2 linked regions of the Aquabacterium sp. OR-4 genome follow. Each later gene encodes a partner of the first gene's protein in a complex. Links are inferred from orthologs where the notes say so. Each region holds a gene or a part of one and is shown in the gene's direction. Other genes may lie near its edges. The genes, in order: dinB and dnaN.

Evidence for each region.
Region 2: the proteins of dinB (region 1) and dnaN are in contact, whole or in part, in a solved structure (PDB 1OK7), measured with the Escherichia coli proteins. The link is inferred for Aquabacterium sp. OR-4 from one-to-one orthologs.

Annotation. Positions count from the first base shown.
Region 1 is NZ_JAOCQD020000002.1:961,814-965,093, forward strand. The notes cover bases 74-3,040. They hold dinB (DNA polymerase IV), read left to right. Parts: upstream 74-957; coding sequence 958-2,124; downstream 2,125-3,040. Other genes in these bases: N4G63_RS16585 (DUF5666 domain-containing protein), read right to left, coding at 74-745; N4G63_RS16595 (cupredoxin domain-containing protein), read left to right, coding at 2,121-2,894; N4G63_RS16600 (YbaN family protein), read right to left, coding at 2,918-3,040. Also shown: more of N4G63_RS16585, read right to left, coding at 1-73; more of N4G63_RS16600, read right to left, coding at 3,041-3,280. UniProt on the Escherichia coli protein: Poorly processive, error-prone DNA polymerase involved in translesion repair and untargeted mutagenesis. Copies undamaged DNA at stalled replication forks, which arise in vivo from mismatched or misaligned primer ends.
Region 2 is NZ_JAOCQD020000001.1:230,522-233,792, reverse strand. Bases 1-2,958 are described here. They hold dnaN (DNA polymerase III subunit beta), read left to right. Parts: upstream 1-905; coding sequence 906-2,012; downstream 2,013-2,958. Other genes in these bases: gyrB (DNA topoisomerase (ATP-hydrolyzing) subunit B), read left to right, coding at 2,130-2,958; dnaA (chromosomal replication initiator protein DnaA), read left to right, coding at 1-623. Outside these bases: more of gyrB, read left to right, coding at 2,959-3,271. UniProt on the Escherichia coli protein: Confers DNA tethering and processivity to DNA polymerases and other proteins. Acts as a clamp, forming a ring around DNA (a reaction catalyzed by the clamp-loading complex) which diffuses in an ATP-independent manner freely and bidirectionally along dsDNA.

The DNA of each region.
Region 1 (3,280 bases):
CGGTGGCGCTGGCGTAGGCGATCTTGGCCGCGCCGATGCTGAAGCTCTTGGCCGTGGTGTCGAGGCCCGACACCGTGCCCACCAGCTTGTAGGCGGTAGCGCTGGTCTTGGACTCGATGCGCGTGGCCACCAGGCGGCCGGTGGCGCTGTCGGGCAGCGCGTGCACCTCGACCACCGCGCCGTCGCTCAGCGCCGACAGGCCGGCGGCCAGCGTGTCGTCAAACACCGTGCTGTCGGTCACGTCCACCGGCTGGCCCAGCACCACCAGGCTGCCGCTGCTGCCGCTGATCACCAGGCTGCCGGCCTCGACCGGGCCGCGCAGGCGGCTGCCCACGCGGATGCCGTGGGCCTTGGCGCTGCGGCTGCTGGTGTCGACCGTGCCGCTGTCGACGGCGGCGGTCATGCCCAGTGCCATCTTGATCTCGCTGCCGCTGTCATCCACCGCCTTGACGCTGCTGTCGTCGTAGCGCACGCCGTTGACGATGACCGAGCCGAAGCCGGTGATCGCGCCTTCGGTGAAATCGGTGGCGCTGGCCGTGCTGACGGTGCTGCCCGAGGCGCTGGTGGTGCTGGCCTCGCCACCGCCGCCGCCACAGCCGGCCAGCAGGGCCAGGCTGGCCGCCAGGCAGGCGGCCGGCAAGGCCAGGCGGTCAGACCAGCGGGCGCGGCGCGGCGGCCGGGCGGCCGGGGTGTGGGCTGCCGCGGCGGGCGTCGGGTCGTGCGGCAGGGGATCGAACAGGCTCATGGCAGGTCTCCGGCAAGGATGAAGGCCGTCCCACAAGAGGACTGGGCCGATGTCGCGTTGCCAGTATATGTGCAACTTGCACATTTAATCGATGAACTGGTGACGCAAACATGTCCAGTTGTCGCGACCCACAATCCGGGCATGAGCTCGCCGAACCGCTTCAAGAGCGAATTCCCCCTCGGGGGGATGGCGCAGCGCGCCAAGGGGGTGACGTGAGCTCGCCGCCGCGCCGCCGCTGGATCGCCCACCTGGACATGGATGCCTTCTATGCCTCGGTGGAGCTGCTGCGCTATCCGGAGCTGACGGGCCAGCCGGTGGTCATCGGCGGCGGCCGGCGCCACCAGCCCGAGTGCCTGCCCGACGGCAAGCGGCGCTTTGCCCGGCTGGCCGGGTATGCCGGGCGCGGCGTGGTCACCACCGCCACCTACGCCGCGCGCGACTACGGCGTGCACTCGGGCATGGGCCTGATGAAGGCCGCCGTGCGCGCGCCCGACGCGGTGCTGCTGCCCACCGACTTCGAGCAGTACCGGCTGTACTCGCGCCGCTTCAAGGCCGCGGTGGCCGAACTGGCGCCGGTGATCGAGGACCGCGGCATCGACGAGATCTACATCGACCTCACCGAGGTGCCCGGCGCGCAGGAGCCGCTGGGCCACGACCCGCACGGCGGCGTGCGCGCGCTGGCGCTCGAGATCAAGAACAACGTGCGCTCGGCCACCGGCCTGTCCTGCTCGATCGGCGTGACGCCGAACAAGCTGCTGTCCAAGATCGCCAGCGAGCTCGACAAGCCCGACGGCCTGGCCCTGCTGACCGAGGCCGACATCGCCAGCCGCATCTGGCCGCTGCCGGTGCGCAGCATCAACGGCATCGGTCCCAAGGCAGGCGCGCGGCTGGCCGCGCTGGGCTGGAAGACCGTGGGCGATGTGGCCGCCCAGCCGCCGGCGCTGCTGGTCGAGCAGTTCGGCCGCAGCTACGGCACCTGGCTGCACGAGGCCTCGCACGGCCACGACGAGCGCCCGGTGGTCACCTACAGCGAGCCGGTGTCGATGAGCCGCGAGACCACCTTCGAGCGCGACCTGCATGCCCAGCGCGACCGCGCCGAGCTGGGCGCCATCTTCACCCGGCTGGCCGAGCAGGTGGCCGGCGACCTGCAGCGCAAGGGCTATGTCGGCCGCACCATCGGCATCAAGCTGCGCTTTGACGATTTCAAGACCGTCACCCGCGACCTGACCGTGGAAACACCCACCGCCGAGGCCAGCGCCATCCGCCTGGCCGCCGGCCTGTGCCTGAAGCGTGTGGACCTGAGCCGCCGGCTGCGCCTGCTAGGGGTGCGGGTGGGCGCGCTGCAGCGTGCCGCGCTTCTATCATCGGCGCCACCATGATGCCCTCTGCCCTGCCCCCATGCGCCCCGCGCACCCACGGCTACGCCCCGCGCACCCACGGCCTCGCCCGGCGCACCCTTGGCCGTGCCACCGCGCGCAGCCTGCTGGCCATCACCCTGCTGGGCGGCCAGGCCGCGCTCAACGCACAGGCCGGCCAGCTGCAGGTGAGCGTGCTGGACGCCGACGGCAAGCCCGCGCCCGATGTGGTGGTGAGCGCGCAGCCCACCGGCATCTGGCCCTCGCAGCCGCTGCCCGAGCCGGCGCTGATCGTGCAGCAGGGCAGCAAGTTTCTGCCCTATGTCACCGCGGTGCCGGTGGGGGCCACGGTGCGCTTCGTCAACCGCGACCGCTACGACCACCATGTGCGCTCGCAGCCCGGCGGGCCGCTGGGCAGCATTGCGCCGGCGCAGCAGTTCGAGTTTCGCCTCGGCGCCTTGCGCGGCGGCAAGGAAGCAACGCAGGACCTGAAGGCCGAGACGGCCGGCGTGGTGACCCTGGGCTGCCACCTGCACGGCGCCATGCGTGGCCACCTGGTGATCAGCAGCACGCCCTGGGTGGCGGTGAGCAACGAGCGCGGCGAGGTCACCCTGCCCAACCTGCCCGACGGCCCGGTGCAGCTGCGCGTGTGGCACCCCGACCAGCTGGTCGAGCAGCCGGTGATGCGGGTGCAGGCGGCCGGCCAGGCCAGCGCCGAGGCGCGGCTGAACTTCGCACCCAAGCCGCGCCGCAGCCCGCCCACGCCGCCGCGCGACTACAACACCACCTACTGATTGCGCCCGCGGCGGGGCCGGCGCTACGCGGTCGGTTCGCTGCCCGCCCCGGCGCGGCGCGGCGCCCCGGGCAGGCGCGTGGGCAGACGCCACATCCACCAGGCCACCACGGCACAGCAGGCGGCCGGCACCCAGCACCAGCGCAGCGGCAGCCGCAGGCCGCCCAGCACGCAGCCGATGGCCATCATCGTCCAGGCCAGCTGCTTGGCGCGCAGCGGGATCGCCCGGTGCTCGCGCCAGTCGCGCACCATCGGCCCGAAGCGCGGGTGCCCCAGCAGCCAGGCCTCGCAGCGCTTGCTGCCGCGCGCAAAGCAGAACGCCGCCAGCAGCACGAAGGGCGTGGTGGGCAGCAGCGGCACGAAGATGCCCACGATGCCGGTGAGCAG
Region 2 (3,271 bases), on another replicon or contig:
GCGCCCACATCATCATGACCAGCGACACCTACCCCAAGGGGCTGGTGGACATCGACGAGCGCCTCACCAGCCGCTTTGACGCCGGCCTGACGGTGGCCATCGAGCCGCCCGAGCTCGAGATGCGCGTGGCCATCCTGATCCGCAAGGCGCTGGCCGAAGGCACCGAGATGCCCGAGGACGTGGCCTTCTTCGTGGCCAAGAACGTGCGCGCCAACGTGCGCGAGCTCGAAGGTGCGCTGCGCAAGGTGCTGGCCTACAGCCGCTTCAGCCACAAGGACATCAACATCAACCTCGCACGCGAGGCGCTGAAGGATCTGCTGTCGATCCAGAACCGCCAGATCAGCGTGGAGAACATCCAGAAGACGGTGGCCGACTTCTACAAGATCAAGGTCGCCGACATGTACAGCAAGAAGCGGCCGGCCTCGATTGCCAAGCCGCGCCAGATTGCCATGTACCTGGCCAAGGAACTCACCCAGAAGAGCCTGCCCGAGATCGGCGAGCTGTTCGGTGGCCGCGACCACACCACGGTGCTGCACGCGGTGCGCAAGATCGGCGGCGACCGCACCAAGGACACCGAGCTGAACCAGCAGCTGCACGTGCTGGAGCAGACGCTCAAGGGCTGATCCGCCGCCCCGCCGACCCCGTTGTGGGCGCCGCCAGGCGCATACACCGGCTGTAGCACTGCCGTCAAATGACAAACCTGTGAACAAGACTCGAACAAGCCTGCTGTTATCCACATCGATTTGCGCCGCCATCGAGTTGTTGTTGGCCAACCCGATGCTTCCAGCCCTCGCGCCCACAGGGTTCGGCCGGCCGTAAAGCGTTGAAATGTCAGGTGAAAATAGCCTTGTTCACAGCCAGCCCGGCCCCCTACTAAGAACTACCAGTTCTTTAAAGAGGAAGACATGATTGTTTTGAAAGCGCCGCAACACGAACTGCTCGAGGCCTTGCAGGCCGTGGCCGGCATCGTGGAGCGCCGGCACACGCTGCCCATCCTGGCCAATGTGCTGATGCGCAAGAGCGCCGACGCGATCGAGTTCACCACCAGCGATCTCGAGATCCAGGTGCGCACCAACGCCACGCTGGGCGGTGATACGGGGCCGTGGTCGTGCACCGTCGGGGCACGCAAGCTGATCGACATCCTGCGCTCGCTGCCTGGCGACCAGGTGGTGGCGCTCAGCGCGGCCCAGAGCAAGCTCACGCTCACTGGCGGCAAGAGCCGCTTCACGCTGCAGACGCTGCCGGCCGAGGACTTTCCGCTGGTCAACGAATCGGCCGATTTCGGCCCCGCGTTCGGCGTGCCGCAGAAGGTGCTCAAGGCCTTGATCAACCAGGTGCACTTCGCGATGGCGGTGCACGACATCCGCTACTACCTCAACGGCATCCTGTTCGTGGCCGAGGGCAAGACGCTCACGCTGGTGGCCACCGACGGCCACCGCCTGGGCCTGGCCCAGGCCGAGCTCGAGACCGAGATCCCGAAGCAGGAGGTGATCCTGCCGCGCAAGACCGTGCTCGAGCTGCAGCGCCTGCTCAAGGACGAGGACACCGTGATCGAGATGCGCTTTGCCGCCAACCAGGCCAAGTTCGCGTTCTCGGGGCTCGAGTTTGTGACCAAGCTGGTCGAGGGCAAGTTCCCCGACTACAACCGCGTGGTGCCCAAGAACCACCGCAACAGCGTGACGCTGGGCCGTGCCCCGCTGCTGGCCAGCCTGCAGCGCGCGGCCATCCTGACGAGCGACAAGTTCAAGGGCGTGCGCCTGAACTTCGACCCCGGTACCCTGCGCATTGCCAGCAGCAATGCCGAGCAGGAAGAGGCCAAGGAAGAGCTCGAGATCGACTACGGTGGCGACGCCATCGAGGTCGGTTTCAACGTCACGTACCTGATGGACGCCCTGGGCAACATCGGCGCCGACATGGTGAAGGTCGAGCTGCAGGACGGCAACAGCAGCGCGCTGATCACCGTGCCCGAGCAGCCGGGTTTCAAGTACGTCGTGATGCCGATGAGGATCTGACGGAGTCAGAACCTCATGGGCATGCTGCCCATCCGTTTGCGCACCCCCTGCCCCCGCCAGGCGGGGGTTCCAGCCAGACCGTTGAATGCGGCCGCTCCGCGGCCTTGAAGAAAAGCAATGACCGAACCCACCGCCCCGCAGGACCCGAGCAAGCAAGCTGACAGCCAGGGCGTGACCCAGCGCGAGGTGCCCTCGGCCCAGGGCCAGGTGGCCTCCACCGGCTCGGAAGCCTCGGCGGCCTACGGCGAAGGCAGCATCCAGATCCTGGAAGGCCTGGAGGCCGTGCGCAAGCGCCCGGGCATGTACATCGGCGACACCAGCGACGGCACCGGCCTGCACCACCTGGTGTTCGAGGTGGTCGACAACTCCATCGACGAAGCGCTGGCCGGCCACTGCGACGACATCACCGTCACCATCCACAGCGACAACAGCATCAGCGTCGTCGACAACGGCCGCGGCATCCCCACCGGCGTGAAGATGGACGACAAGCACGAGCCCAAGCGCAGTGCGGCCGAGATCGCGCTGACCGAGCTGCATGCCGGCGGCAAGTTCAACCAGAACAGCTACAAGGTCTCGGGCGGCCTGCACGGCGTGGGCGTGAGCTGCGTCAACGGCCTGAGCCGCTGGCTGCGCCTGACCGTGCGCCGCGAAGGCAAGGTGCACCAGATCGAGTTTGCGCGCGGCATTCCGCAGGACATGCCCACCGAGATGCGCGACGGCGCCGAAGTGCGGCCGCTGAAGATCGTGGGCGAGACCGAGAAGCGCGGCACCGAGGTGCACTTTCTGCCCGACACCGAGATCTTCCAGCAGAACAACGACTTCCACTACGACATCCTGGCCAAGCGCCTGCGCGAGCTCTCGTTCCTGAACAACGGCGTGAAGATCCGCCTGGTCGACGAGCGCAACGCCAAGGAAGACAACTTTGCCTACGCCGGCGGCGTGAAGGGTTTCGTCGAGTTCATCAACCAGGGCAAGAAGACCCTGCACCCGAACATCTTCCACGCCCTGGGCGACAAGATGAGCGACCAGAACACCAACATCGGTGTCGAGGTGGCCATGCAGTGGAACGACGGCTTCAGCGAGAACGTGCTGTGTTTCACCAACAACATCCCGCAGCGCGACGGTGGCACCCACCTCACCGGCCTGCGTGCGGCGATGACCCGGGTGATCAACAAGTACATCGACGACAACGAACTGGCCAAGAAGGCCAAGGTCGAGATCGCCGGTGACGACATGCGCGAAGGCCTGGCCTGCGTGGT